Regions from separate parts of the Streptomyces spectabilis genome, predicted to be linked through region 4. Evidence: riboswitches for the same ligand, from Rfam matches in the RefSeq annotation. Region 4 holds a riboswitch; each other region holds the start of a gene.
The links. Region 4 has a riboswitch for cobalamin ahead of CP982_RS36550 (hypothetical protein). Riboswitches for the same ligand answer to the same signal wherever they lie in the genome.

Region 1 (7,438 bases), 480 kb from region 4:
GCCTGCGCGGCGGGTCTCCTGTACGGCCTGCTCTGCTATCTGTCGTACGGTCTCACGCTCTTCGCGGTGATCGCGGCGGGCGTCCTCGTCCTCGCCAGGACGGTCCGCCCGCTGCCGTACTTCGTGGCGGGCGCGCTCGTCGTCCCCGCGGTGTTCACCGCGTTCGGCTTCAACTGGTGGGAGGCGTACCACCTGTTGGTGGAGCGCTACTACCAGGGCGCGGGCGGGGTGCGGCCCTACTGGTACTGGATCTGGGTCAATCCGGCCTGCACGGTGCTGATCGCGGGGCTCGCGACGGTGGCCGGGGTGCGACGGGCGGCGGGCTCCTCACCGGGTGCGGTGCGCCGCTGGCGCGCCGGGGCGTCCACGGCGGCGGACCGGGTCGCGGGCCTCGCCCTCGCGGCCCTCCTGGCGGTGGCGGTCGCGGACGCCTCGGGCATGAGCAAGGCGGAGACCGAACGCATCTGGCTGCCGTTCGCCGTGCTCCTGCTCACGGCGACGGCACTGCTTCCCGAACGAGGCCGCCGCCTCTGGCTCACGGCCCAGGCGGCCCTCGCCCTGGCCGTCAACCATCTGCTGCTCACCGGCTGGTGAAGATGCCGGGCAGGGACCAGGGCCGGGGCGCTCGCGGCGCCCCGGCCCACGGCGTATCTGCGGTCAGGAGGTGGGCAGTTCACCCCGGACCGTGCGGGCGGCGGCGACCAGGTTCTCCAGGGACGCCTGGGTCTCCGGCCAGCCGCGGGTCTTCAGGCCGCAGTCGGGGTTGACCCACAGCCGTTCGGCGGGGATGGCCTCAAGGCCGGTGCGCAGCAGGGCGGCGGCTTCTTCGGCGCCCGGGACGCGCGGTGAGTGGATGTCGTACACGCCGGGCCCCGCCTCGCGCGGGTAGCCGTGTGCGGCGAGCTCGCGGGCGACCTGCATGTGGGAGCGGGCCGCTTCCAGGCTGATGACGTCGGCGTCGAGGTCGTCGATGGCCTGGACGATGTCGCCGAACTCGGCGTAGCACATGTGGGTGTGGATCTGGGTTTCAGGGCGTACGCCGCTGGTGGTGAGCCGGAAGGACTCCGTCGCCCACTCAAGGTACGCGGCGTGGTCGGTGGCGCGCAGGGGCAGTGTCTCGCGCAGTGCGGGTTCGTCGACCTGGATCACCGATGTGCCTGCCGCTTCCAGGTCGTTGACCTCGTCCCGCAGGGCGAGTGCCACCTGTCGCGCGGTGTCGCCGAGGGGCTGGTCGTCGCGGACGAACGACCACGCGAGCATCGTCACCGGGCCGGTGAGCATGCCCTTGACCGGCCGGTCGGTGAGGGAGTTGGCGTACGCGGTCCAGCGCACGGTCATCGGCTCGGGGCGGGAGATGTCACCGGCGAGGACCGGCGGGCGTACGTAGCGGGTGCCGTAGGACTGGACCCAGCCGTGCTGGGTGGCGAGGTAGCCGGTGAGCTGCTCGGCGAAGTACTGGACCATGTCGTTGCGCTCGGGCTCGCCGTGCACCAGGACGTCGATCCCGGTCTTCTCCTGGAAGGAGATGACCTCACGGATCTCGTTCTCGATGCGCTGTTCGTACCCGGCGGTGTCGATCCGGCCCGTGCGCAGGTCGGCGCGGGCCGCGCGCAGTTCGGCGGTCTGCGGGAACGAGCCGATGGTGGTCGTGGGCAGGAGCGGCAGCTTGAGGTGGGAGCGCTGGGCGGCGGCGCGCTCGGCGTACGGCTGCGAGCGGCGGCCGTCGGCGTCGGTGACCGCGGCGGCGCGGGCCCGTACGGCCGGGTCGTGGGTGATGGCCGATCCGGCGCGGGAGGCCAGATCGGCCCGGTTGGCCGCGAGTTCGGCGGCGATGGTGTCGGTGCCCTGGGACAGGCCCTTGGCGAGGGTGACGATCTCGGTGGTCTTCTGCTGGGCGAAGGCCAGCCAGCGCAGGATCTGCGGGTCGATGTCCCGCTCGGCCGCGGCGTCGATGGGGACGTGCAGGAGGGAGCAGGAGGCGGCCACGTCGACGCGGTCGGCCAGGCCGAGCAGCGTGCCCAGGGTGGTCAGGGACTTCTCGAAGTCGTTGATCCAGATGTTGCGGCCGTTGACGACGCCCGCGACCAGGCGCTTGCCGGGCAGGCCGCCCGCCGCGGCCAGCGCGTCGAGGTTGGCCGCGGCGGCGTCGGTGAAGTCCAGGGCCAGGCCGTCGACCGGGGCCTTCGCCAGGACGGGCAGGGCGTCGCCGAGCCGGTCGAAGTAGGAGGCGACCAGCAGCTTGGGCCGGTCGGTGAGGGCGCCGAGGTCGCGGTAGGCGCGGGCGGCGGCGTTGAGTTCGGCCGGGGTGCGGTCCTGGACCAGGGCGGGCTCGTCGAGCTGTACCCACGCGGCACCGGCGGCGCGCAGATCGGCGAGGACCTCGGCGTACACGGGCAGGAGCCGGTCCAGGAGGGTCAGCGGCTCGAAGTCGGCGGGCACGCCGGGGGCGGGCTTGGCCAGCAGCAGATAGGTCACGGGACCGACCAGGACCGGGCGCGCGGTGAGGCCGAGCGCCTGGGCCTCCTTGAGCTCGGCGACCTGCTTGGCGGAGCTCGCGGTGAAGACGGTGTCAGGCCCCAACTCGGGCACGAGGTAGTGATAGTTGGTGTCGAACCACTTGGTCATCTCCAGCGGCGCGACGTCCTGGGTGCCGCGCGCCATGGCGAAGTAGCCGTCGAGGGCGTCGGCCGCGACGGCGGCCCGGTGGCGCGCGGGGATCGCGCCGACCATCACGCTGGTGTCGAGAACGTGGTCGTAGTACGAGAAGTCGCCGGTCGGGATCTCGTGGACGCCGGCGTCGGCGAGCTGCCGCCAGTTGGCGGCGCGCAGCTCGGTGGCGGTGGCACGGAGGGCGTCGGCGGTGACGCGGCCCTTCCAGTAGCCCTCGATCGCCTTCTTCAGCTCTCGGTTGGCGCCCTGACGGGGGTAGCCGTACACGGTGGCCCGTGCTGCCGCGGCTGCGGACTTGCTGGTCACGTGGATCTCCTTCGCGAGATGAATCCATGACGTCCCGGCGAGGGGACGAGAGCGCGAAGGGATGACGAACCGGACGGAGCCGACCTCGCGCGGCACAGCGCGGTCGTCCGTCTGGTGTGTACGCCGACCCGCCCTCGAGGTCACCGGGATTTCCGCGCGCGGAGTGGTCCGCGCACGGGCAGTTGGCAGGTCTTCGGACTCGCGGGCACGTCCTCATGGAGGACACCTACTAGCCGTCGCTTCCCAGGCCCGGTCGGGCCCAGTGCGTGTGACGGCGGTCGTTCCCGCTCACCGCTGCGGGGCAGTCCCGGATTCTCACCGGGTTCCCTCTTACGACGCTCCCACCTGGCGGGTGGGGCGAACCAGCTGCTGCGGACACCCTACGGGGTGATGCCCCCGCAGAACAGTGCCGTCCAGGATCCGGAAGGCCCTGCTCGCACGCGTACGGCCCGCCGGTCGTCGGCGGGCCGTACGCGGTGGCCGGAGCAGCCGCTCAGAAGAGAATCGGCAGGCCGAGGTTGTTGATCAGCGGGCCCTCGATGGAGATGCCCTCGGTGATCAGCGACTCGGGCGCGGGGAGCAGCGGGGACGGGTTCGCCGGGGCGTGCCGGGCCGTCGGGGCGGGGCCGGCGGCCGCCGCGGTGACGGTGGAGATGCCGGTCAGGGCCAGGCCGAGGAGGAGGGCTGCGGTCAGGCGTCGGCGCATGAGGTCTCTTTCTGCTGGCGGAGGGCTCCGCCCGGGCGCGGGTGGAGCGCCGACATGGCTGCCCAAGTCGAGGCGCGTGGATGCGTCCTGTCCCTCGTACGAGGGGTGGAGCGGCGGCCCGGCTAGCCGATGCGACGCAGGGCCCTCTCGCGGCGCTCCGCCACGCTCGACCCGGACTCGCGGCGCGCCATGCGCCGCAGCACGACCGGGGCCACGAGCAGTCCGAGCACCGCCCACGCCCCGAGGACCCCGGCGGTCTCCCAGTGCCGCCAGGAGTCGCCGATCTCCACCTCGGCGGCCGTGCCGGGCAGCAGCGCCGAGCGCATGCCGAGGCCGAGCCAGTAGACGGGCGTGACCTGGGCGACGGCCTGGAGCCAGCCGGGCAGGGCGGTGACGGGGTAGAAGATGCCGGAGATCGCGATCATGCCCATGACCGGCAGTTGGATCAGGCCCTGGCTGCGGGCGCTCGGGAACAGCGAGCCGAGGACCGCGCCGATCGGCAGGGTCGCCACCAGGCCGAGTACGAGCACCCAGGCGAGCGTCAGCCAGGCGCCCGGACGGGCCGCGGCGAGCCCGTCGATCAGGAACATGGCGGGCACCAGCAGGATCGCGAGATCGGCGACCAGGCCGCCCGCCACCGCGATGACCTTGCCGGTCAGATAGCTCCGCATGCCGTTCGGCGTGGCCCTGGCGCGCAGCAGCGTGCCGTCCTCGCGCTCGGCGGTGAGGATCTGGCTCATGCTGACCATGCCCATGGCCGCGTTCATGCCGAGGATGCCGGGCAGCGCCAGGGTGCCGAGGGCGAGGCCGCTCGACCCGAACTCCCGCTCCCGCAGGAAGAACAGGGTGATCAGCATCAGGACCGGCCACAGCAGATGGGACACCAGGTCGCCGCCGTTGGTGAAGGACTGCCGCAGCTCGATGGCGCCGCGGCCGCATCCGGCCCGCAGTGCCGTGCCGGTCGCACGTGCCGGGCGTGCCGCGCGGGAGGGAGGAGCGCTCATCGGACCGTGGCCTCCTGCCGCCGCACCAGCGCTATGTACGTGTCCTCCAAGGACGCCCGGCGCACTTCCAGTTCGCCGATCGCCTCGCCGTGTTCGTGGAACAACGTCCGTACGAACGCCGTCGATTCGGCGGTGGTCCGCGTGAACCGCCGCCCGGCGCGGGTCCAGCGGACCTCGTCCTCGCCCACGATGCGGCGCGCGAGCTCGTCGGCGGTGCCGTCCGCGACGATCCGGCCGCCCGCCAGGATCAGGATGCGGTCGGCGAGCTTGTCCGCCTCGGCGAGGTCGTGCGTGGTGAGCAGGACGGTGGTGCGCCGCTCGGCGGCGAGGCGCCGGACCAGGCCGTGGAACGCGTGGCGTGCCTGGGGGTCGAGCCCGGCCGTGGGCTCGTCGAGGAAGAGCAGTTCGGGGCGGCCGACCAGGCCGATGGCCACGTCGAGGCGGCGCCGCTGGCCGCCGGACAGCGTCTTCGCCTTGTGCTCCGCCTGCTCGGTCAGGCCGACGGCCGCGAGGAGTTCCGCGGTGTTCCAGGGGCGGGGGATGTCCGCCGTGGCGTACGGGGCGTAGTGTGCGCCGAGGTGCGTGAGCAGCTCGCGCACGCGCCACTTGCCGTGGTCGCGCCACGACTGCAGGACGATGCCGAGGCGGGCCCGCCACCGGTCGTCGCCGTGCGCGGGATCCAGCCCGAGCACCTGGACCCGGCCCGCCGAGCGGGCCCGGAAGCCTTCCAGGATCTCGATCGTGGTCGTCTTGCCCGCGCCGTTCGGCCCGAGCAGGGCGAGCACTTCGCCGTGCCGGGCGCGGAAGGTCACCTCGCGCAGCACATCGGTCGTGCCGTAGCGCATGCGGAGCCCGTCGACATCGAGCACGATGTCGGCTTCGCTGGAATTCGTCATCAGTCCACCGTGGCCTTGAGGAAGTTCGGAGACCTCGAAAGCTACGTTGCGTTTACGAAGTCATCAACGAAAACAGCGGGTGTATGGGCAAGTGGAGGCGGCCTTAAGGGAATTCATTGCAACCGACATGGGTGTGAATGCAATCTTCGTGATCAACCGTTGCAATGAGCTGAAGGTCAACGCATACTGGCCGGGCCGGTGGCGCAGAACGCGGGCCGGTGGTGAGCGATCGCAAGTGGAAGGCGGGGGCGCGGTGCCAGGAGGCAGGCTGACCCACGAGGACCGGCGACAGGTGGCGCACGGACTCGCCGACGGGCTCGGCTATGCCGAGATCGCCCGGCGGCTCGGCAGACCGACGTCGACCATCAGCAGGGAAGTGGCCCGCAACGGCGGGCCCGGCCGCTACCGCGCCGAACACGCCCAGCACGCCACCGCGCGCCGCGCCCGCAGGACCACGACGACGGCCCCGGCCGCCGCCCCGCCCGACGTCGGGCACGGGCGCGACGCCGGGGTGGTGCGCGACTTCGTGGCCCAGTTCGCGGAGCTGATGACGCACACCGGCGTGCCGCGCATGCCCGCCCGGGTGCTCGCCAGCCTCGTCACCACCGACTCGGGCACCCTGACCGCCGCCGATCTGGTGGCGCTGTTGCGGGTCAGCCCCGCCTCGATCTCCAAGGCCGTCGGCTATCTCGAACGCCTGGAGCTGGTACGGCGCGAGCGCGTGCCCGCCGGGCGGCGCGAGCGGTACGTCATCGACGACGACATGTGGCTGCGGACCTGGCTGGCGAGTGCCCGCGCCCACGCGATGATGGCCGACACCGCGGAGGCGGGCGTCGAGGTCCTCGGCGCCGCGACCCCCGCGGGCGCCCGCCTCGACCACATGTGGCGCTTCTTCACCAGCCTCAGCGACGACATGGCCGGAGGCTCCACGGCGGCCGCGTTCGCCGACGCCCTCACCGTGCTCGCCGCCCTCGTCCACGCCGGAGTACCGCTCGACAGCGGGCGGTTGGCGACGGCGCTCGGCTGGCCGCGGGAGCGCGTCGCGACCGCCCTGCACGACGCCGGGCGACACCCGGACGTCGCCGACCCGCTGGCCCTGCACCACGGCCCGGACGGCATGTACACCGTCATCGCCCGGACCGAACGGCTCACCCCGGAACAGCGCGCGGCGCTCGCCCGTACATGAGCGAACCGCCTCGCGGGGTGCGACATGGGGGCGCCTCGGCCGCGTGGAGCCGACTTGCACGAACAGGCCGCCGTTCACCGTCCGCTCGACCTCGGGCGTGGGCGACCCGCGTTGAGCTTCGCGTACCCGGTGCGCGCGCGGTCGGAACGACGTCAGCAGTTGTGTGCGCCTGGTATTGCACACAATTATATACGGCGTCTGCAAGTAATCTTGGAGGTCGAGCATGCGCATCTTCGTCACCGGAGCCACCGGCTTCATCGGCGGGTCCCTCGCCACCCGGCTGAGCGGGGCGGGCCACGACGTGAGTGGCCTGGCCCGTACGGAGGGCAAGGCGCGGGCCCTGCGGGAGCGCGGCATCACCCCGGTCCTGGGCGACCTCGACGACGCGGCGGTCCTCGGCGCCGCCGCGCGCGACGCGGACGCCGTGATCAACGCGGCGGACAGCGACCACCGGCCCGCCGTCGAAGCCCTCGTGGCCGCCCTTGCGGGCACGGACAAGCCCCTGCTGCACACCAGCGGCTCCAGCATCGTGGCCGACGACGCGCGCGGCGAGGTGTCGGAGCGCGTCTTCACCGAGGCCGACATCGCGCCCGGCACCGCGTGGCGGGCCGAGCCGGACAAGGCGCCGCGCGTCGACCTCGACCGGTTCGTCCTCGCCGCGGCCGAGCGC
Region 2 (7,438 bases), 260 kb from region 4:
GAGCGGCAGGAAGTAGCGGTCCACGTCGGCGCCGGTGACGTCGGCGAGCGCGGCCGGGGACCAGCGCGGGGCGCGGTCCTTGTCGATGACCTGGGCGCGGATGCCCTCCACCAGGTCGGCGGAGCCGAGGGCCGCGCAGGAGACGCGGTACTCCTGCTCCAGGACCCGCTCCAGGGGGCCGAGCCGCCGGGCCTCGCGCAGCGCCCTGAGGGTGACCTTGAGGGCGGTGGGCGACTTCCCGAGCAGGGTCTCGGCGGCCTCCTTCGCGGCCGGGGAGCCGTGCGCCTGGAGCCGGTCGACGATCTCCTCGACGGTCGCGGCCGGGTAGCAGGCGTCGATCCACTCCCGCTGCCCGGCGAGCGATCCGGCCGGTGCCTCGGTCACGTACCGGGCGAGGACGTCGCGCACCGGCTCTGCCGCGAGGTCCGCGACGAGGCGCGGCAGGTCGGCGGCCGGGACGAAGTGGTCGGCGAGTCCGCACGTCAGCGCGTCCCGCGCGCCCACCGGCTCGCCGGTGAGGGCCAGGTGGGTGCCGAGTTCGCCGGGCGCGAGACCGAGCAGGTAGGTGCCGCCGACGTCGGGGACGAAGCCGATGCCGGTCTCGGGCATGGCGATCCGGGAGCGCTCGGTGACGACGCGGACGCTGCCGTGCGCGGAGACCCCGACGCCGCCGCCCATCACGATGCCGTCCATCACGGCGACGTACGGCTTGGGGTAGCGGGCGATGCGGGCGTTCAGGCGGTACTCGTCGCGCCAGAAGTCCGCCGACGCGCCGCCGCCGGTGCGCGCGTCCTCGTGGATCTGCCGGATGTCGCCGCCCGCGCACAGGCCGCGTTCGCCCGCGCCGGTGAGGACGACGGTCTCGACGGCCGGGTCCGCCGCCCAGGCGGTCAGCGCCTCGTCGACGGCGCGGACCATGGCGTGGGTGAGGGCGTTCAGGGCGCGCGGCCGGTTGAGGGTGATGTGGCCGGCGCGCCCCTCGGTGCGGATCAGGACGGGCTCCTCGGTCATCGCAGCGCTCCCGTGAGGCCGCGGGCCACGATCAGACGCATGATCTCGTTGGTTCCTTCCAGGATGCGGTGGACGCGCAGGTCGCGGACGAGCTTCTCGATGCCGTACTCCGTCAGATAGCCGTAGCCGCCGTGGAGTTGGAGGGCGCGGTCGGCGACGGAGTGGCCGGTGTCGGTGGCGAACCGCTTGGCCATGGCGCACAGCTGCGGTGCCTGCGGGTCGCGCTGGTCGAGGGCCTGCGCGGCCTGCCGGACCAGGGCGCGGGCCGCCGCGAGCTCGGTCGCCATGTCGGCGAGCTCGAAGCGCAGCGCCTGGGCGTCGAGCAGCGGGGCCCCGAACGCCTCCCGGTCCGCGAGGTGGACGAGGCTGCGGTCGAGGGCGCTGCGGGCACCGCCGAGGGAGCAGGCGGCGATGCCGAGGCGGCCGCCGTTCAGGGCGTTCATGGCGATGCGGAAGCCGTCGCCCTCGGCGCCGAGCAGCCGGTCGGCGGGCACGCGCACGCCGTCGAGGACGACCTGCCGGGTGGGCTGCGCGTTCCAGCCCATCTTCTTCTCGTTCGCGCCGAAGGACAGGCCGGGGTCGTCGCGTTCGACGACGAACGCGGACACGCCCTCGGATCCGCCGCCGCCGGTGCGGGCCATCACCACGTACACGTGGGAGGCGCCCGCGCCGGAGATGAACTGCTTGACGCCGGTGAGGACGTACGCGTCGCCGTCGCGCTCGGCGCGGGTGCTCAGGGCGGCCGCGTCGGAGCCCGCGCCCGGCTCGGTGAGGCAGTAGCTGCCGAGCCGGTCCATGGAGGTCAGCGGCCCCAGCCAGCGGGCGCGCTGGGCCCGGTCGCCGTAGTGGTCGATCATCCAGGCGACCATGTTGTGGATGGACAGATAGCCGGCGACGGAGGGGCAGCCGGAGGCGAGCGCCTCGAAGACGAGGACGCCGTCGGACCGGGTGAGGCCCGAGCCGCCCGCGGCCTCGTCGACGTACACGCCGCCGAGCCCGAGGTCCGCGGCCTTGCGCAGCACGTCGACCGGGAAGTGCTTCTCCTGGTCCCAGGTGACGGCGTGGGGGGCGAGGTGTTCCTCGGCGAAGTCGAGGGTGGTCTCGACGAGCGCGAGCTGGTCCGCGGTGAGCAAGGTGGTGGTCGTGGCGGCGGTGGGGGTCGCGGTCTTCATCGGGCCGCTCACGCCGTCGTCGGGATCGTGAAGCTCGCGCCGTCCTTCGCCCCCGAGGGCCAGCGCGAGGTGACGGTCTTGGTGCGGGTGTAGAAGCGGATGGCGTCCGGGCCGTGCTGGTTGAGGTCGCCGAATCCGGAGCGCTTCCAGCCGCCGAAGGTGTGGTACGCGACGGGGACCGGGATGGGCACGTTGACGCCGACCATGCCGGTGTCCACGCGCCGGGTGAAGTCGCGGGCCGTCCCGCCGTCGCGGGTGAAGAGCGCGACGCCGTTGCCGTAGGGGTGCTCGGTGGGCAGCCGCAGCGCCTCTTCGTAGTCGGCTGCCCGTACGACGGACAGGACGGGGCCGAAGATCTCCTCCTGGTAGATCCGCATGTCCGGGGTGACGCGGTCGAAGAGGGACGCGCCCGCGAAGAACCCGCGCTCGTGGCCGGGCAGGGTGAAGTCGCGCCCGTCGACGACGAGTTCGGCGCCCTCCTCGACGCCGAGGTCGACGTAGGAGCGGACGCGGTCGACGGCGTCGCGGCCGACCAGCGGCCCGAAGTCGGCCTCGGGGTCGTCGGAGCGGCCGATGCGCAGGGCTCCGACGCGCGCCTTGATGCGAGCGACGAGGGCGTCGGCGGTGGCCTCGCCGACCGGGACCGCCACGGAGATCGCCATGCAGCGCTCGCCCGCGGAGCCGTAGCCCGCGCCGATCAGCGCGTCGACGGCCTGGTCGAGGTCCGCGTCCGGCATCACGATCAGGTGGTTCTTGGCGCCGCCGAAGCACTGGGCGCGCTTGCCGTGGGCGGCGGCGGTGGCGTACACGTGCGCGGCGATCGGCGTGGAGCCGACGAAGCCGAGCGCCTTGACGCGCGGGTCTTCCAGGAGCGTGTCGACGGACTCCTTGCCGCCGTTGAGGACGTTCAGGACGCCGGGCGGCAGGCCCGCTTCGAGGAACAGCTCGGCGAGGCGCAGCGGTACGGACGGGGCGCGCTCGGACGGCTTGAGAATGAAGGCGTTGCCGCACGCCAGCGCGGGTGCGGCCTTCCAGAGCGGGATCATCGCGGGGAAGTTGAAGGGCGTGATCCCGGCGACGACGCCGAGGGGGCGGCGCAGCGAGTGCACGTCGATGCCGGTCCCGGCGTTGTCGGTGAACTCGCCCTTGAGCAGGTGCGGGATGCCCGCGGCGAACTCCACGACCTCCAGGCCGCGCTGGAGGTCGCCGTGCGCGTCGGCGACGGTCTTGCCGTGCTCGGCCGACAACAGGCGGGCCAGGGAGTCGCGTTCGCCCTCGACGAGCTGGAGGAACCGGAGCAGGACGCGGGCGCGGCGCTGCGGGTTCCACTCGCCCCAGGCGGGCTGCGCCTCGGCGGCGTTCGCGATCGCCGCCTCGGTGTCCGCGCGGTGCGCGAGGGGGACGCGCGCCTGGACGTCGCCGGTGTTGGGGTCGTACACGTCGGCGTGCTTTCCCGAGGTTCCCGGGGTGTGCTCGCCGCCGACGAGATGGGTCAGTTCACGGACCATGGGGGCCTGCTTCTTTCGTCAGGTGTGGTCCGGGGACGGCAGGGCCGGGCCGCGCGCCTCCGCGGGCACGCGGAACGGCCTTCAGACAGCGGGGGTCACCGCTCGCAGGTCCGGAATTCCAGGGTCGCGGGTGCGCACCGGGGCCATGCGTGTCTGCTCCATCCTCGTGGACAACACGGAACACCCCACGGCCGGTATCCTGACTCCCGGATCAGCGCGCGCTCCCCCGCCTTCCCAACGGACTTCTCCGTCAGTGGCGTTCGAACCTCCACGGGAACGCGCTCCCCGGTCACAGTGGCGGGACCGTGCCGGATTCACACCGGCTTCCCTGCACCGCGGGCCTTGGTCACGACGATATACTTGGACGTCCTAGTAAGTCCACAGAGGCCAACCCCTGCCCCACCCCTGTCGCCCCCTCGGCGGCCGCCGTGTCCCCGCACGGCGGCCGCCCGTCACCCGGCCGCTAGGCGCCGAGTTCCTCGCGTACGACGCCGGGGAGCCCGGCCACCGCGGCCGCGAGCCGCTCCCGGTCCGCTCCGCCGCCCTGCGCCACCTCGTCCGAGCCGCCGCCGCGTCCGCCGAGCAGCCGCTTGACCAGGGCGGAGGCCGACAGACCCGCTGTCCTTGCCGCTTCGTTCACGGCCACGGCGAGGACCGGCTTGGCGCCGGAGAGAGTCACGGCGGCCACGCCGGGGCGCTCGGCGCGCAGCCGTCCGCGCACTTCGACGGCCAGGGCCCGCGCGGCGCCCGCGTCGCCGTCCGTCGTCGCGGTGGCCACGTACGCGCCCGCCACCTCGACGGCCTGCCCGGCGAGTTCGGCGGCGCGGGCGGCACGGGCCGACTGCCGAAGGCGCTCGTTCTCCCGGTCCGCGGCCTTGAGCCGGTCGAGCAACGCGGCGACCCGGTCGGGGAGTTCGGCGCGCGGCGCCTGCACCTGCTCGGCGATCCGGGCGACCAGGTCGCGCTCGCGCGCGAGATAGCCGAAGCCCTCGACGCCGACCGCGGCCTCCAGGCGCCGCATGCCCGCGCCCACCGACGACTCGGCGGTCAGGGCGACCACGCCGACCTGGGACGCGTGCTCGACGTGGGTGCCGCCGCACAGCTCGCGCGACCAGGCACCGCCGATCTCGACCACCCGGACCCGCTCGCCGTACGTCTCGTCGAACAGCGCCAGCGCGCCGAGCTCCTTGGCCTCGGGCAGCGTCATCCAGCGCACGCCGACGGGCAGGTCGCGGCGGAGCGCCCGGTTGGCGGCCTCCTCGACCTCGCTGCGGACGGTGGCGGAGAGGCCCCCGCGCCAGGGGAAGTCGAGCCGCAGATAGCCGGGGCGGTTGTAGGAGCCGGACTGCAGGGCGGTCGGGCCGAGGATCTCGCGCAGGGCGGCGTGCAGCACGTGGGTGCCCGAGTGGGCCTGGCGCGCACCGAGCCGCCACTCGGGGTCGACGGCGGCGTGCACGCGACCGCCGACGGCCAACTCACCTGCGGTGACCCTGATCTGATGGGCCACCAGGCCGGGCAGCGGCCGCTGCACATCGAGCACATCGGCTTCGAGGGACGCACCGGAGAGCCGTCCGGCGTCGCTGTCCTGCCCACCGGACTCGGCGTAGAACGGCGTGCGGTCGAGGACGGCGGTGACGATCTCGCCGGCGCGGGCGAGGGGCACGGGGCCGGCCGGGCCCATGAGCGCGAGGACGCGGGAGTCCGTCGCCAGGGTGTCCCAGGCACGCCAGTCGGTCGGCCCGTGCTCGTCGAGGACGGCGCGCAGGGCCGAGGTGTCGATTGCGGACCCGGACTTGCGGGCGCGGGCGTCGGCGCGGGCCCGCTCGCGCTGCTCGCGCATGAGGGCCGTGAAGCCCTCGCGGTCGACCTCGACGCCCTGCTCGGCGGCCATCTCCAGGGTGAGGTCGATGGGAAAGCCGTAGGTGTCGTGCAGCAGGAAGGCCTTGGCGCCGGGCAGTTGGCGGCCGCCGTCGGCCTTGACCCGGGTGACGGCGGTGTCCAGGACCGTGGTGCCCTGCTTGAGGGTGGCGCGGAAGGCGTCCTCCTCGCCCTGGGCCTGGTCGGCGATGCGCGCGTAGGCGTCGGCGACCTCGGGGTAGCTCGGCGCCATCCGGTCGCGGGCGACGGCCAGCAGGTCCGCGAGGGCCGGGTCGCCGTGGCCGAGCTGGCGCATGGAGCGCACGGCGCGGCGCAGGATGCGGCGCAGGACGTAGCCGCGGCCCTCGTTGCCGGGCGCGGTGCCGTCGGCGAGCAGCATCAGGGCGGTGCGGACGTGGTCGGCGACGACGCGAAGGCGCACGTCCTGGGCGGCGTCGGCGCCGTAGCGCACCCCGGCGAGTTCGGCGGCGCGGTCGAGGACGGGCCGGGTCTCGTCGATCTCGTACAGATTGTCGACGCCCTGGAGCAGGGTGGCCATGCGCTCCAGGCCCATGCCGGTGTCGATGTTGCGGCGCGGGAGTTCGCCGAGGATCGGGTAGCCGGTCTTGCCGGTGCCCTCGCCGCGCTCGTACTGCATGAAGACGAGGTTCCAGAACTCCATGTACCGGTCCTCGTCGACGGCCGGGCCGCCCGCGCGGCCGAGCGCGGGACCCCGGTCGTAGTACAGCTCCGAGCAGGGGCCGCAGGGTCCGGGCACGCCCATGGACCAGAAGTTGTCCTCGTCGCCTCGGGCCACGATGCGCTCGTCGGGCAGGTCGGCGACGCGCCGCCACAGGCCGCGCGACTCGTCGTCGGAGTGGTGGACGGTCACCCAGATCTTCGCCGGGTCGAGCCCGTAGCCGCCGTCGGCGACGGAGCGGGTGCTCAGGTCCCAGGCGAAGGTGATGGCCTCTTCCTTGAAGTAGTCGCCGAAGGAGAAGTTGCCGTTCATCTGGAAGAACGAGCCGTGCCGGGTGGTCTTGCCGACCTCCTCGATGTCGAGGGTGCGCACGCACTTCTGCACGCTGGTGGCGCGCGGCCAGGGCGGTGCGACCTCGCCCGTCAGATACGGCTTGAACGGCACCATGCCCGCGTTGACGAACAGGAGCGTCGGGTCGGGCGTCGGCAGCGGGGCGCTGGGCACCACGGTGTGGCCCCGCTCGGCGAAGAAGTCGAGGAAGCGGGTGCGGATGTCGGCGGTGCGCAAGGCGTGCTCCGGCGGGGGTTCAGTGGTTACAGGGACGGTAGGACGGCGGCGGCACGCGCCGGGTGGCCGGGGCCGAGGAAGACGGCGGTGCCGTACCCGTCGGGCGCGGGGTGGGTGACCTGCCGCCAGCCGAGCCGCTCGTAGAAGCGGACGGTGGCGTCGGCCCGCACGGACGTGAGCAGCCAGCAGCGGGCGTCGGGCGCGTCGCGCGTGACCGCTTCGAGGAGCGTACGGCCGAGTCCGCGGCCGTGCGCGGCGGGCGAGACGGCGAGTTCGTCGACCTCCGTGCCGCCGCACAGCCACGCGGCGGCGCGCTCGGCGCCGAGCGCGGCGGTGACGCGCGGGTAGGAGCGGGTGCCGGGCAGCGGGGTGCTCGACGTCCAGGCCGTGGCGAAGCCGAGCACCCGCTCGCCGTCGAGGGCCACCGCGCCCGCGAAGCCGGGCCGCTGCACGTCGCCCGCGAGGCGCGTGAGGTAGCCGTCGGCCTCGGCGGGCTCCGCGTGCCAGGGCGGCTCGGCGAACGCGGCGGCGTAGACCGCGCGGATGCCGTCGCGGTGGGCGAGCAGCGCGGGGCCGGCGAGGCGGTGCACGACGGCGGCCATCAGGCGGCCCTCGCGAAGGCG
Region 3 (7,438 bases), 4.7 Mb from region 4:
CCTCCACCGGCAAGCTCGCGCCCAAGGTCGACAAGGGCGAGCTGCTCGTCGCCAACGGCGACGTCCAGATGAACTACGCCCAGTCCAAGAACATGCCCAACCTCGGCATCTGGTTCCCGGCCAAGGAGGGCAAGAAGCCCACCACCTTCGCGCTGCCCTACGCCGCTGGCCTGGTGAACAAGGCCCCGCACAGCGCCAACGCGAAGAAGTTCCTCGACTACCTCCTCGGCCGGGCGGCCCAGCGCCAGGTCAGCGAGATCGGCGGCGGCTTCGCGGCCCGCAAGGACGTCAAGGCCACCGACGCCAACGCCATCGCCCTGGACAAGCTCGTGGACGGTGTCGAAGTCTTCGAGCCGGACTGGGACGATATCTCCAAGAACCTCACGGAGTACGTGGACGACTGGAAGTCCGAGACCGGCAGCTGACCCACCCCCCTCCACATACACCCCCAATACACCCCCAATACACCCCCATCTCCCGTCAACGCCCCTGCGTAGCCAGGGGCGTTGCCATGCCTGCCCTCGCGCCTCACCCCCGCACCTTCTCTCCCCCTGGAGGAACCGTGTCCCACGGCATGCGCCGCCGCTCGCTCCTCGTCTCCGCCGCCGCCCTCGCCACCGCCGCGGGGCCCCTGTCGGGCCTCGCCCGCGCCGCCGTCGCGCGCAGGCCCAAGGTCCTGGTCATCGGCCTCGACGGCGCGCTCCTGAACCGGATCGAGGACGCCGCCGCGCCCCGCCTGAAGTCCCTGATGGCGCGCGGCCTCACCGCCCCGAGCAGCATCTACGCCAACCCGCTCGCCCCCACCATGTCGGGCCCCGGCTGGTCCACGCTGCTCACCGGCGTCTGGCCCGACAAGCACAAGGTCGTGAACAACGACTTCACCGGCCACGACCTCGCCCGCTACCCCGACTTCATGACGCGCGCCGAGGCCGCGAAGCCCGCCCTGCGCACCTACGCCGTGTCCTCCTGGGCGCCCCTCACCGACACGATCTTCTCGTCGAAGGTCGACACCCGCGTCTCCACGCCCTCCGACGAGTACGACGCGGGCACCACGCGCCGCGCCGTCACCGCCCTCACCGAGGGCGACCCCGACGCCGTCTTCGTCCAGCTCGACAACATCGACCACGCCGGACACGCCAGCGGCGCCGCGAGCCGCGCCTACCTCGACGCCATCCACGGCGCCGACGCCCAGGTCGGCCGCATCCTCGACGCCGTGACCTCACGGCCGTCGCACGGGGACGAGGACTGGCTGGTCATGGTCACCGCCGATCACGGCCACACCGACGGGGGCGGCCACGGCGGCTCCAGCTGGCCCGAGCGGCAGACCTTCCTCATCGCCGCGGGGGAGGGGCTCACCGCCGGTTCCGTACGGTACGACGTGCGCATGCCCGACGTCGCCGTCAGCGCGCTCGCCCACCTCGGCGTCGCCGTCGACCCCGCCTGGGGCCTGGACGGCCGCCCCGTGCAGCAGCCCCGCCCGGACGCCTTCGACGCGCTGCGCGACCGGCTCAAGCCGCCCGTCGACGAGACCGGCGTCGGCGCGGGCGTCATCGGCTTCACCCACACCCCGCCCGACGGCTGGAGCGTCGACAACACGCGGATGGGCGGCGGAGGCGTCACCGAGTGGCGCGGCTGGTCCTTCACCACGGACGAGTTCTGGACGAAGACCCAGCGCGACCAGGAGCGCGAACTCAACCTCCGGGCGCGGAACGTCTTCGCCGTCGCCGACGGCGACGAGTGGTCCGACAAGTCCGTCACCGGAACCTTCGACTCCACCCTCGTCAGCCCCGCGTACGAGGTCACGGGCGGCGCCCCGGCCACGCTCACCTACACCACGTTCTACCGCCAGGAGTCCCCGCAGCAGGGCCAGGTGCTCGTCTCCTACGACGGCAAGGCGCCCGTCGTCATCAAGACGTACACCGCCGACACGCCCTCCGTCGTGGAGACCGTACGGCTCCAGGTCCCCGCCGGAGCCCGGACGGCCCAGGTCCGCTTCCGCTACACCGGAGGCAACAACTGGTACTGGGTGATCGACGGGGTCGGGATCAAGCCTTCCTGATTAGGCTGGGGGCGTCGGCACAGCGCCGTTCCGACGCCCCGCAAGCCACTTGCTTCACGCAGACCCCGCAGGAGTGCACCCCATGGCAGAGCGCAAGCCCATCGAATCGTGGCTCACCGACATGGACGGCGTGCTCATCCACGAGGGCGTGCCGATCCCCGGCGCCGACTCCTTCATCAAGAAGCTCCGCGAGTCCGGCAAGCCGTTCCTCGTGCTCACCAACAACTCCATCTACACCGCCCGTGACCTCCAGGCCCGGCTGACCCGCATGGGCCTCGAAGTGCCCGTCGAGAACATCTGGACCTCGGCCCTCGCCACCGCGAAGTTCCTCGACGACCAGCGGCCCGGCGGCACGGCGTACGTGATCGGGGAGGCGGGCCTGACCACCGCCCTGCACGACATCGGGTACGTCCTGACCGACCACGACCCGGACTACGTGGTGCTCGGCGAGACCCGCACCTACTCCTTCGAGGCCATGACCAAGGCCGTGCGGCTCATCAACGACGGCGCGCGCTTCATCTGCACCAACCCGGACGAGACCGGCCCCTCCACGGAGGGCCCGCTGCCCGCCACCGGCGCCGTGGCCGCGCTGATCACCAAGGCGACCGGCAAGAAGCCGTACTTCGCGGGCAAGCCGAACCCCCTGATGATGCGCACCGGCCTGAACGCCATCGGGGCGCACTCGGAGACGAGCGCGATGATCGGCGACCGCATGGACACGGACGTCCTCGCGGGCCTCGAGGCGGGGATGGAGACCTTCCTCGTGCTCACAGGCCTTACCTCGCGGGCCGACATCGACCAGTACCCGTTCCGGCCCTCCACGGTCGCGGACTCCATCGCCGATCTCGTCGACCGGGTCTGAGCCCGCGCGGGCACGGACGGGTGTCCTGAGGATGCGCTGACGCCCCGCGCGCGTGAATCTGCTGGTACAGGAGGTTCACGATGCGTATATGTTCGCTTGCCGTGCGTGGCGCGGGGGGTCTCGTCCTCGCGGGCGCGCTCGCGGGGGTGGCGGGACCGGCGGCCGCGCACGACCAGGACCAGGTCAGGGCCCAGGTCACACCCGCCGCCGCGGTGCCGGGCGGGCAGGTCGAGGTGCGGGTCTCGGGGTGCCGCGGCACGACGGGCGCCGCGGGCTCCGGCGCGTTCGCGAAGGACGCCGAGCTGACCGGCAGCGGCGGCAAGACGCTCACCGGATCCGCGCGGCTCAGGGCCGGGATCTCGGGGACGTACGAGATCACCGTGACCTGCGACGGGCACCCGCACCAGGGCGTCGGCACCGTCCGGGCCGGCGGTGCCCAGGCCACGCCGCAGGCGCCCGTGCGGGCCGGCGGGGGCGGCACCGCCGATCTCAAGCCCGTGGCCGCGGTCGCCGAGGAGGCCGGGCCCGGTACGCGGCACGCCGTCGTCGGCCTGGTGCTCGCGGGGGCGGCCGCCGTCGCCGTGGCCCTGCGCAGCGTCCGCCGGCGCCGCTCCGACTGACCGTGGCCGGGCCCGAGCCCGAAGGCGCCGACGCCCCGCACGGCACCAGGCGTCTCGTCATGGGCGTGGCGTGGGCCGTGCTGCTCGTCGGCCTGTGGCTGTGGGGCAACGAGATCACCGACGTGCGCGGCGGCCTCTCCGACCCGACCACCGGGGACATCGCCGCCGTCGGCAGGCCCCCCGGCCTCGAACTGCCCCGCCCGCACGAGCCGCTCGCCGACGCGCGGCCGCAGCGCGTGGACGTGCCCTCGCTCGGCGTACGGGCCCCGGTGGTGGCCCGCGGCCTGGACGCGGTGGGCGCGATCGACCCGCCGCCGTACGGGCAGCCGGGCGTCGTCGGCTGGTACGGCGGCGGGGTGCGGCCCGGGGCGGCCGGGGCCGCGCTGCTCGTGGGCCACGTGGACACGGAGAGCAGGCCCGCCGTCTTCTACCACCTCAGCGCCGTGCGCCCCGGCGAGAAGGTGCGGGTGGTGCGGGACGACGGGGCCGTCGCCGAGTTCACGGTGGACGACGTCCAGGTGCTCGGCCGCGACGACTTCGACGCGAAGACGGCTTACGGCCCCCGCGAGGAGGGCCGCGCCGAACTGCGCCTGATCACTTGTGGCGGCACCTTCGACCGCGCCAGCCGTACGTACTCGGCGAACGTGGTCGTCTCCGCCTATCTCACGGGCGTGGGCCCCTAGGGCGTGTCCGATGGGTCGGCGCGGCGTCGCGACGCCTGGCACGCACGCTCGCCGCGTTGCCGAAATGTCCTAGTAGCTCCGCTACGAGGACATCCCGGCGCCTTGCGATCGCACGCACCAGACGCCGCTCCTTGCTCCACGCCGACCCACCGGACACGCCCTAGACAGCCGGGGTCGAGGCGGCCTCGGTCCCGGCTCTCGCGCGCAGCGCCCGCAGGCCGATGCCGCCGAACACGGCCGCGAAGACCACCCACATCAGCACGTGCGACGCGAGCGACAGCATGCGGAAGTCCCACAGGAGCGTGGGGCTCACGGGCGTCGGGTCCGGGTTGTCCGGCAGCGCCCACAGCAGCGCGAGGACGGCGGCAGCCGTGCCCGCCGCCGCGAGCTGCCGCACCGGCTGCGACCGGCCGGCGAGGCGCACGTACACCTGCCAGACCAGGAACATGCCGAGCACGCTGATCACGACCGCCGCGACCCACATGGCCTGCCGGTCACCCACCGTGCCGGAGTCGCCGACGCCGGGCGGCATCGCCGGATAGCGCAGGGCGGGGAAGAGGGAGACCGCGCAGAACGCGGCCGCGCAGAACGCGAGCGCCCGCGGCCAGGGGTTGGCACGCGGATCGCGCCGGTGCACGAGGGCGTACGCGACGGCGAAGAGCACGCCGATCGCGAGGCCCGCGACGACCAGGGCGATGACCAGGCCCGCGTGCTGCGTGGAGCGTGAGAACAGCTCCTCGTGGTGCTGCACGGCGGCACCGGCGTCATGCTGCTCGTGGGCCTGCGAACGGGCCTCCTCCGCGCGGATCGCCTTGTCCATCAGGGGCTCGGCGAGCAGCAGCGAGAAGAGCCCGGCGGCGAGCCCGCCCAGGCTCCCGGCCGCGAGGCCGCGGCCGAGCAGCGCGAGGACGGGGGACGGGGCCGCTGGGGAGGCGGCGGGAGTCGAAGTGCGGGGAGCGGTGAGGGAGTTCGGGGAAGGGGGAGTCTCTGGGGACGCGGTCATGGTGCGAGCGGCCCCGATCAGTGGCAGGGGGCACCGAAGAGGTGCCTGCCGTCGTGCGCGAACTCGTGGAGGTAGTCACCGGTCGCCGAGATCAGCGAGCCGTTGTCCATGAAGACCGCGTACAGGGTGATGAGCGCGAGGATCACGGCGCCCGCGGCGATCAGCCAGTCGCGGGTCTGGATGGTCGCGGACTGTATCGCGGCGGTGTCGGTGTGTGGTGCGCTGTGCGCAGCGGAAGCGGACATACCGTGGCTCTCCTTCTGGGGTTTCCACGCCCCATGGCAGGAGGACGACGGGTTCAGTTCCTGACTTCCCCAGGCGTGCGCGTGGGGTAACAGTGGCGGGACCGTCCCGGAGTCGCACCGGGTTCCTGGCAACCGTCGCCTCGACGTATGGACTTGTCGCCGGGAGAGTCGCAGGTGGTCATGGACACTGTCAACCAGTCGCCGCGCCCGCGAGGGCGCCGCGCGCGGGCGGCGTGCGCCCCGGAGCGGGGCACAACCTGGCCCGGTCAACGACCCGCTCCCCCCGGAGTCGCCGACCGGGCCGGTCCTCGACCGCGCGCGCTCGAGCTGCGGGAGGAACCCGGCGTCGGCACGGGAGGCTTCGGATGGTCCATCGGTCGTGGACTGCGCGGAACGTCCGGGAGCACGCGGCCGCCCTGGGCCGCACCGCGTTCGGAACGCTCCACTCCGGCCGGGGGCTTGGGCCGTCACCACGACTCTAGAGCGGAAGTCGGCTTCGGCCTAGGGGAGTTTGACGCCAACTGGCCTTTTGCCGCCGCTCGCTGAACGCCGCAGGTGGCGCGGGTGCACGCCGGGCCACGCCCCCTTACCGGGACGGGCCGTGCCTGTCCTGGAGCGTCGCGTCGTCGAGCGTCCCCTTGAGCACCATCCCGGCCACCGTGTCCATGACGAGGCGCTCCCTGCGCGCGTACCGCCGCATCGCGCCGAAGGCCGCGTCGGTCCCGGTCTGCCAGCGCTCGGCCAGTATCCCCTTGGCCTGCTCGATCCGGATGCGGCTGCTGAGCGCGGCCTGGAGCTGCCGGGAGAGATCGCGGCACTCGGTGTAGGCGCGCTGGTTGTGCAGCCCGGCGGCCGCGACATCCGCGAGCGCCTGCGCGAGCCCCAACGCGCTCTCCTGCCCGGGGTCCTGGGGCGCCGGGCCCGTGACCCCGTCGGCCGCGGGCGCACCCGGCGCACCGTCCGGCCGCCACTCCGCCGCGAAGACGCCGAGCACGCCGAAGACGCGCCCCCGCGCCCGCAGCGCCACAGCCAAGGCGACGTCGACGCCCTGCGCGGTGGCCCGTGCCGCGAACTCCGGCCAGCGGGCCACCGCGTCCCGCGCGGCGAGCCGGACGGGACCCACGGGCTTGCCGCTGCCGAAGCAGTCGATGCAGGGGCCGCCCAGGTGCTGGGCTTCGAGCAGTTCGCGCGCGAGCCGCTCCCCGCGGCGGCTCGTGGCGATCCGCACCGTGTCCTGCGCGTCCGTGTACATCACGCCCGCGGCGAGCGTGTCCAAGAGCTCCGCGCAGACCTGGCTGACGCGGCCCAGGTGGCGATCCGCGTCGAAGTCGTCGGCGACCGTGACCACGGTCTCGACGAGGGCGCGCGCCAGTCCCAGCTCCGGGGTGCGGTCCGGCATGGCCTTCATGGCCTCTCCCTTTCGCCTCCCCCCAACCTTTTCGCCTACCCCGCATCGGAGGGCTGTAACAGCTCTCCTACAGCTGCCCGGACGGGCTCTCCCGGCCTCGTGAGGGTCACGTAGTTATGCCAGGATTGAGCACCGGACCGTGCGCCCAAGGGGGAGTGGATGTACCGCAGAAACACAGGTCGCGGGCGGGGTCTCACGGCCAGGGGGGTCTCGGCGGCGGTCGCGCTCACGGGGGCCGCGCTGCTGCTCGCGGGGTGCTCGTCCGACGGCGACGGGGACGGCGACGAGGCCACCCGTCCGGTGAAGCAACAGCCCAAGGACACCGACCCGTTCTGGGTCAATCCCGACGGGAACGCGGCCCGGCAGGTCGCCACGTACGAGAAGGACGGCAAGAAGGACGAGGCGGCGCGGATCCGGAAGATCGCCGAGCAGCCCGTCGGCGAGTGGATCGGCCCGGAGAAGCCGGAGGACGAGGCGCGCGGCTTCACCGAGGCGGCCGAGAAGGCCGACCGGGACGCCCTCCTCGTGCTCTACAACATCCCGCACCGTGACTGCGGC
Region 4 (7,438 bases):
AGGCACAGCTCGCCCTCGCCGACGGTCAGGTCGACCTCGCGCAGGGCGGGCTCGGGAGCGTCCGCGTAGGTGAAGGTGACGTGCTCGAAGCGGATCACGCGGCGGCCTCCCGGGGCCGGGGGGCGGCGCGCGGCGGCGTGGGCGCGAGCCAGGCGGGCAGGACCCCGGCAAGAGCGGCGAGCGCGGGAAGCGCGGTCACTTCGGGCCAGGCGAGGGGCGAGAGGGAGGGGTAGAGGGAGGCCGCGTCCGTGCGGGAGACGACGTACATCAGCACGCCCGCGGCGAGGCCGGACGCGGCCACGGACCACTCGGCGGCGCGCCACGGGTCGGGCCGGTAGATGCTGCGCCTGACGCGGCGCCCGCCGAGCACGAACCCGGCCACGGCCAGGGCGAGTCCGGCGAGCAGCAGCGGCGTGCCCAGGTAGGGCGGCGTGCTCGCGCCCATCGCGCCGTACAGGCCGCCGCACACGCCGAGCAACCCGGCGATGACCAGGGCGCCGGTGAAAAGGCGGGTGCGCGGGGCGGTGCGCCCGGTGTGGCCGTAGCCGTGCGAGGCCATCGCGGCGGCGAGGGCCAGGGAGCGGTTCATGGCGTCCTCGAGGACGGGGATGACGATGCCGCGCAGTGCGCCGATGCCGCGGTAGCCCTTCTTGACCGTGCCGCCGCGCAGCAGCCGGGCCCTGCGCACCCGCTGCACGCTCTCGACGAGCTGCGGCGCCACGGTGAGCGTGACGACGACGGAGGTGCCGATCTCGTAGAGCGCGCCGGGCAGCGCCTTGAGCATGCGCTTGGGGTTGGCGAGGGCGTTGGCCGCGCCGACGCACACCACCATGGTGGCGAGCCGCAGTCCGTCGTACAGGCCGCCGAGGAGCTGCTCGGCGGCGACGGGTCCGAACAGGCGGATCCCCGCGGCCCATTGGGGCAGCGGGATCTCCGGCAGTGTGAACAGGACGGTGTCGCCCTGGCCGCCGCCGAAGACGACGCGGAAGACGACGCGCATCACGACGATGAACGCGCCGAGGGTCAGATACATCCGGAACGCGAGCGCCCAGGGCGCGTCGTCGCGCCGCTGGGCGACCACGAAGCCGACCGCTGCCAGGATCAGGACGAGCAGCACGGGGTTGGCGGTGCGGCTCGCGGCGGCGGCCATGCCGAGCGCCCACAGCCACCACGCCCCCGGGTGGACCGACCGGGCGAGTCCGGTCACGGGGCACCGCCCGAGGCGCGGCCGCGGCGGCGCCAGGCCGTCACTCCCCCGGCGACGGCGAGGGCCACGGCGGCGGCCGCGCCGACGACCGTGCCGGTGGGCACCCCGTCGTCCTTGGCCGCCGACACGGTCCGCTTGTCCTCGCCGCCGGTCCAGTCGGCGGCCTCGCTCGGCGCGGGCGCGGGGCCGGAACTCATGGAGGGCGACGGCTTCGCGCTCTTCTCGCCGTCCTTCTTGCTGTCCTTCTTGCTGTCCTTCTTGGCCTTCTTCGGGTCCTTGGCCTTCTTGTCCTCGGCGCCCTTCCCGCCGTCCTTCTCGCCCTGGTGGCCGGGCGGCAGCGCTAGGCCGCCGCCGTCGGCGGGTGGCCGGGCGCCGTCGCTGTCGCGGGGGCCGCCTCCGGCGGGCGGGGCGCCCCGGTCGGAGGTGTCGGGCGTGGTGCCGCGGTCCGGTGCTCCGCCGCCGGGCTTGCCGCCGCCGGTGTGTCCGCCGCCCGTGTGCCCGCCGCCGCCCGCTCCGCCGCCGCTGCCGGGGGCCGCGGGACGCCGGGGCGCCACGCGCGGCGCCGGGGCCTCGCCCTGGTCGCGGTCGAGGGAGAAGGACCAGCCTTCGAAGCTGCCCTTGGGCGGGGTGCGGTACGTCGCCCCGTACTGGCTGTAGGTCCAGCGGCCGCCGTTGGAGGCGTGCCAGTACGACCAGTAGGCCTTGGCGGGCGGGGTGTCGAGGCAGGACTCGCGGTCGGCGCCCGGCTTGCCCTCCAGACGGCAGATGAAGGACTCGCCCCAGCGGTTGGTGCCGGCGACCTGGATGCCCGCGTCCTTGAGCGCGGCGAGGCCGGTCCGCTGGGAGCCGACGGCGCACCGCACGAGGGTGGTCCCGCCGAGTTCCCGGAAGTCCACGACGACGGTGACGCCCTCGCCGTTCCTGCAGAAGCCCGCGTGGCCGCGGCCGGTGTCCACCGCGGCGGCGGGCGCGGCCGGGACGGGCCCGACGCCGAGTACGGCCGACGCGAGCAACAGCCCGAGCGCGGCGGCGAACGCGCGTATCGCGCCGGCCATGTCGAGGTGCCCTTCGGTTGGGGTCCGCACGGGACCCCGCACCACGGTCGCCGGTGCCGCACGAAAAACCCCTGACGCGCGTTCCAGAAGGAAGCGGCAGGGGGCCGTAGGAGCCGGTGACGGGCTCTGGGCTCCACGCTGCAGACCATGACAGTGAGAAGCAGTGCACGTACGGCGGCGGGCAGCCCGACTCGCGGTCACGCCTGAGGCGTGCCGCACACGGTTGCAGGTCAGTGCCGGACTCTCACCGGCTTTCCCCAGTCGCGTACGCATTCAGTTGTCTGTGTGTGCCCTCAGCTGCACTTTTCCTTCACAGCCGAAGCACACGCATCGTAGGCCCGCCCCCACGGGCCGCGCCAGGCCGGTGAGTTGTGACGTCGGCCACCGAATGGCCTGATCCTTATGGAGGGTGACATTCCCTCAGCGATCACTCGAACGGCACATGCGGAAACGATCCGCCAGGTGAGGCCTCCCGCGTTCCGCCGTCCGGCGCGGGGCACCGCGGCGATCCTCGGGCCGACGTGGTTCCCTCTCGACTTAGGAGTCCTCTGGTGCGTATCCGTCGCAAGGTGATCGGTGCCCTCGGTTCGGCCGCGCTCGCGCTGACGTCGTTCGGGGTGGTGACCGCCTCCGCGAGCCCGGCGGCCGCCGACCCGTGCGGGTTCTACGAGACGAGCTCCGACGCCTACTACCAGCACTGCACGTCGGACGGCTCCCGCGTGGTGATCCAGGTCAGGGTCGCCCTGGCCCCGGACTACGAGCGGTGTGTCGCCCCCGGCAAGACCTGGCTGGGCTCCGCCGACAAGATCCAGGGCGCCCACTACGTCGGTCGCACCTGCTGACACCGGCCACGGGCGGGGCGGCTCACCAGGGGGCGCCCCGCCCCCGGCGGCGCGGGAGTCAGCCCCAGAGCGCCCGCGCGAGCGCCGCGCCGGTGACCGCGGCACCGAGCCCCGCCACCACGCTCGCCACCGCGCTGGCCGCGGCGAGGAACCGCGTGCCGGTCTCGGCCAGGCGCAGCGTCTCGTACGAGAAGGTGGAGTACGTGGTCAGCGCCCCGCACAGGCCGGTGCCGACGAGCAGCTGGACGGAGTCCGACGCGGCGCCGTAGGTGACGGCCCCGGTGACGACGCCCAGGATCAGACAGCCGACGACGTTGACCGTGAAGGTGCCCCAGGGGAAGGCGGAGTCGTGGCGGCCCTGGACGGCACGGTCCGTCAGATAGCGCAGGGGCGCGCCGACGGCGGCTCCGGTGAGCACGAGCAGCCAGTTCATCGCGGCCTCCGGGAGAGCACGCGACGGGTCGTCGCCGCCGCCGTCCACACCGCGGCGAGGGCCACCAGCGGGGTCAGGGCCAGATACGCGAGCGCGGTGCGGGCGTGACCGTCCCCGATCAGCCGCTGGATGTCGACGGCGTACGTGGAGAACGTGGTGAAGCCGCCGAGGACGCCCGTGCCGAAGAAGGGCCGCACCAGGCGGTGGGCGCTCCACACCTGGGTGACGAGCACCATGAACGCGCCGATCACCGCGCAGCCGAGCGCGTTCACCACCAGCGTGGTCCAGGGGAAGGCGGCCGTCGCGGTGGGCCAGAGGAGCGCGGCGCCGTAGCGGGCCCCGGCGCCCGCGGCGCCGCCCGCCGCCACCGCGGCGAGCACCGGTGCCTGGCCGTGGTCCCGCCCCCGGCCCCGGCTCCCGGCGGGTGCCGGGACGTCGAGGTCCGGATCGATGGGTTCGGGCTCGGCGGTCCGGTCGCGCGGTGCTGTCATCGGGTGTGCGTCTCCCACTCGTGCGCCGCCCGGGTGCGGGCGCGCGTCCTCACAAGCAGGGACCGTTGGCGGTGCCGTCACCGCGGTTGGGGTACGGCGGGCCCCACCGCCGTACGGCCGTCGCCCGCGTCACGGGTCCGGCCGCACCGCCCAGGATAGTCGGCACCGGGCGGACCGGCCGCTCGGCGGCCCGGCGGCCGTACGCGGGCCGGGACCGGTCAGCGCCGCAGCTTGACCCGCGAGAGCGCCGCCACGCCGAGCGCGGCGAGCCCGATCTGGATGAGCCACTCCGCCCAGTCGACGCCCTCGGTGTCGGCGACGTCCAGGCCCTCGGCGACGGCGGTGCCGACGAGGGCCGCGATGATGCCGACGACGATGGTCCACAGGACGCCGATGCGCTGCCGCCCGGGGACGACGAGCCGCCCCAGGATCCCGATGACGGCGCCGATCACGATCGCACTGATGAGCCCTGAGATCTCCATAGCTCCGCTTTCCCTCGGCAGAAGTCCCTTGCGCCTCACCGGGTTCCCGGCAACGCGCCCGGCAGTCGTGACGGCGGGCCGGTCGTGGCCGGGCGGCGTCGTGGACGTTTCCGCCCCGGTTGTCAGGGCACCCGCGAGCATGCGGGTCCCGCTGCCCATGGAGTGGGGCAGCCGTGCGGCCCCTCGGGCTCCTGGCACGAGGCCGCCGGGTCCCTGGGCGCGGGCCCGTACCCCGCGCCCAAGGCTCCTCACTCCCCGTGGCTTCCCAGCCGCAGCTGCGGGTCCCCCGGCGGTTCCCCGGCAAACCCGGATCCGCCGGTCACCTCCCACCGATCACCCACGGCGAAACGAGGGCACCATGGCCACAGTCGAAACGGCGATCCTTGTGCTGGACAGCGGCGAGCCCGAGCAGCTGGCCGCGTTCTACGCCGGGCTCCTGGGCGAGGAAGTGGCGTACAACCCCCAGGCCGACCGGTTCGAGACCGCGGGCGCGTCCGGTACCCGCCTGGGCTTCCGGCGCGACGCGGGCTTCGCGCCGCCGAGCTGGCCGCGCCCGGACGACGCCCACCAGACGCATCTGGAACTGCTCGTCGCCGAGGGTGACATGGACGCGGCGGAGCGCGCGGCCATCACGGGCGGCGCCCGGCCGGTGGACACCCAGCGGGGCGGCACCCACGAGGTGCGGCTCTACTCCGACCCGGCCGGGCACACGTTCGCGCTGCGCACCCACTGACGCGCTCCGGGCACGCGCCGCGTTCCGGGTACGCGCCGCTTTCCCGGGTACCCGGCGCGCATGACGACGCAGAACGGAATCCACGCACTGGCCGCGCCGGGCGGCGCCCCGCTCGCGGCCTCGCCCTCCACGAGCGCCTTCCTCGCCTTCGGGCTCGGCCTGCTCATCGTCGCGGCGCTGACGTGGGCCGTCTGGCTCGGCATCCGGGTGCGCAGGAGGGAGCCGGACCGGCCGCGCCCCGAGGAGCAGCCCCGGCTCCCGGACGAAGGGCCGGTCCGCGAGGTGCAGGAGCGGCGTGAGCCCGACGAGGTCCCGCGGGACGGCGGGCGCCTGACGCCCCACCAGCTGAAGGGCGGGGGCACCATCGGCAGCCGCCCGAGCGACGACCAGGGGCCCACCTGAGGCGCGCCGCCGGGCGTCCGGCTGCAACCCCCTCGCAACCTCCCGCCGTGTTGACTGGCCGGGCCGTGCCACCACGGCCCGGCGACCGCGACCCGGAGGAGGCCGACCGGCCATGGCTGACACCCCGCGCGTGGAGCTGACACCCGCCGCCGCAGACCTGCTGCGGCGGCTGCGGTCGGCCCACGGCCCGCTGATGTTCCATCAGTCCGGCGGCTGCTGCGACGGCAGCGCGCCCATGTGCTACCCGGAGGGGGAGTTCCGCACGGGTGACTCCGACGTCCTCCTCGCGTCGCTCACCGTGGACGGCGTGGCGGAGCCGGTACGGTTCTGGATGTCCAAGAGCCAGTACGAGGTGTGGAGTCACACCCGTCTCATCGTCGACGTCGTCGAGGGGCGCGGCAGCGGCTTCTCGCTGGAGGCCCCCGAGGGCGTCCGTTTCCTCATCCGTTCGCGGCTCGTGGGCACGTAGTCATCCGCGCCGTCACCGCCGTATGGTGAACTCCCCTGACTGCTGGGACAGTTGGACGGCCCAGCCGACCCGAGGGGGATCCGTGACACGACGCGGGCAAGGCAGCGGACGGTTCAGAGCGGTGCGCGGCGCGCTCGCCGCGCTGACGGCGCTCGGCACCCTGGCCGGTGCCGCCCTCCTCGGGGCGGCACCGGCCAGCGGTGTTCCGGGGGCCGCGCCCGCGGCCACCGAGATCGCGCCGGGCGTGGAGTACCGGGACTACGACATCCCGACGCCGCGCGGCACCGCGCACGCACACGTTCTGGACGTCGACCTGCGCCATCCGCGCGTGCGCGTCGGGCTCCTCTACCCGGGGGCGGTCGGCGCCCGGCAGACCGTCTCCGCGATGGCGGACCAGGAGGGGGCCGTCGGCGCGGTCAACGGCGACTTCTTCAACATCACCGAGACCCAGCACCCGGGCGTCGAGGCGACCGGCGCGCCCGTCGGCCCCGCCATCGCCGACGGCGACACCCTGAAGGCAGCCGTCCCGAACGGCCAGCGCTTCGGTCCCGCCCTGCCGCCCGGCACCACCACCGAGGACGTCATCGGCGTGGGCGCCGACCGCAGGGCCCGCCTTGACCGCATGACCCTCGACGGCAGCGTGCGCACCCGCGAGGCGCGCCTGCCGCTCGGCGGGCTCAACCAGTACGCGCTGCCGGTGGGTTCCGTGGGCGCCTTCACCAGCGACTGGGGCGTCACCTCGCGGGTGCGGGCGACCTGCGGCACCGACACCGACCGGGGCGCGCCGTGCAGCACGGACACCTACGAGGTGACGGTGCGGCACGGGCGGGTCGCGACCGTGGCCGACGCGCCCGGCCGGGGCGCCATCGCCCCGGGCACGACGGTGCTCGTGGGCCGGGAGGCGGGTGCGCAGCAGTTGCGCAAGCTGGCGGTCGGCGACCCGGTGCACGTCCGGCACCGGCTCGTGCCGTCGGTGTCGAGCGTCCCGTACCGCTTCGTCCTCGGCGGCTATCCGCTGCTGCGCGCCGGCGCGCCGCTGCCGGGCCTGGACGACCGTACGGCCGCCGTGCGCACCGCCGCCGGGATCGACGAGGGCGGCCGCCGCCTCATCCTGCTCGCCCTCGACGGCGCGCCCGAGTACCGGGGCGGCCTGACGATCGCCGAAGTGGCGGCCTCCTTGCGGCAGTTGGGCGCCGATGACGGCTTCAGTCTGGACGGCGGCGGCTCCAGCACGCTGGCCGCACGGGAGCCGGGCGCTCCCGGCGTGTCGGTGCGCAACCATCCGAGCGGCGGCGCGGAGCGCCCGGTGCCCAACGGCATCGGG

Region 1: another riboswitch for cobalamin. It lies ahead of metE (5-methyltetrahydropteroyltriglutamate--homocysteine S-methyltransferase); the one in region 4 lies ahead of CP982_RS36550 (hypothetical protein).
Region 2: another riboswitch for cobalamin. It lies ahead of CP982_RS37470 (CoA-acylating methylmalonate-semialdehyde dehydrogenase); the one in region 4 lies ahead of CP982_RS36550 (hypothetical protein).
Region 3: another riboswitch for cobalamin. It lies ahead of CP982_RS16865 (CbtB domain-containing protein); the one in region 4 lies ahead of CP982_RS36550 (hypothetical protein).

The regions. Positions count from the first base shown of each region.
Region 1 covers NZ_CP023690.1:9,059,984-9,067,421, forward strand. The annotation lists gene CP982_RS38495 (hypothetical protein) at 1-594, shown strand, start outside; gene metE (5-methyltetrahydropteroyltriglutamate--homocysteine S-methyltransferase) at 658-2,976, opposite strand; cobalamin riboswitch at 3,156-3,345, opposite strand; gene CP982_RS38505 (hypothetical protein) at 3,470-3,682, opposite strand; gene CP982_RS38510 (ABC transporter permease) at 3,805-4,686, opposite strand; gene CP982_RS38515 (ABC transporter ATP-binding protein) at 4,683-5,582, opposite strand; partial or broken gene CP982_RS38520 (GbsR/MarR family transcriptional regulator) at 5,836-6,552, shown strand; gene CP982_RS38525 (NAD-dependent epimerase/dehydratase family protein) at 6,992-7,438, shown strand, end outside.
Region 2 covers NZ_CP023690.1:8,834,567-8,842,004, reverse strand. The annotation lists gene CP982_RS37480 (enoyl-CoA hydratase/isomerase family protein) at 1-1,011, opposite strand, end outside; gene CP982_RS37475 (acyl-CoA dehydrogenase family protein) at 1,008-2,183, opposite strand; gene CP982_RS37470 (CoA-acylating methylmalonate-semialdehyde dehydrogenase) at 2,192-3,691, opposite strand; cobalamin riboswitch at 3,864-4,044, opposite strand; gene alaS (alanine--tRNA ligase) at 4,155-6,815, opposite strand; gene CP982_RS37460 (GNAT family N-acetyltransferase) at 6,842-7,417, opposite strand; gene tsaD (tRNA (adenosine(37)-N6)-threonylcarbamoyltransferase complex transferase subunit TsaD) at 7,417-7,438, opposite strand, start outside.
Region 3 covers NZ_CP023690.1:3,897,360-3,904,797, reverse strand. The annotation lists gene CP982_RS16895 (2-aminoethylphosphonate ABC transporter substrate-binding protein) at 1-425, shown strand, start outside; gene CP982_RS16890 (alkaline phosphatase family protein) at 575-2,059, shown strand; gene CP982_RS16885 (HAD-IIA family hydrolase) at 2,142-2,921, shown strand; gene CP982_RS16880 (hypothetical protein) at 3,023-3,541, shown strand; gene CP982_RS16875 (class F sortase) at 3,601-4,224, shown strand; gene CP982_RS16870 (CbtA family protein) at 4,385-5,227, opposite strand; gene CP982_RS16865 (CbtB domain-containing protein) at 5,245-5,472, opposite strand; cobalamin riboswitch at 5,511-5,639, opposite strand; gene CP982_RS16860 (ANTAR domain-containing protein) at 6,059-6,880, opposite strand; gene CP982_RS16855 (glycoside hydrolase family 6 protein) at 7,040-7,438, shown strand, end outside.
Region 4 covers NZ_CP023690.1:8,575,305-8,582,742, reverse strand. The annotation lists gene CP982_RS36560 (ABC transporter ATP-binding protein) at 1-98, opposite strand, end outside; gene CP982_RS36555 (CbiQ family ECF transporter T component) at 95-1,207, opposite strand; gene CP982_RS36550 (hypothetical protein) at 1,204-2,262, opposite strand; cobalamin riboswitch at 2,422-2,572, opposite strand; gene CP982_RS36545 (DUF6355 family natural product biosynthesis protein) at 2,832-3,104, shown strand; gene crcB (fluoride efflux transporter CrcB) at 3,163-3,537, opposite strand; gene CP982_RS36535 (fluoride efflux transporter FluC) at 3,534-4,028, opposite strand; gene CP982_RS36530 (GlsB/YeaQ/YmgE family stress response membrane protein) at 4,247-4,510, opposite strand; gene CP982_RS36525 (VOC family protein) at 4,869-5,243, shown strand; gene CP982_RS36520 (DUF6479 family protein) at 5,304-5,645, shown strand; gene CP982_RS36515 (DUF779 domain-containing protein) at 5,758-6,114, shown strand; gene CP982_RS36510 (phosphodiester glycosidase family protein) at 6,197-7,438, shown strand, end outside.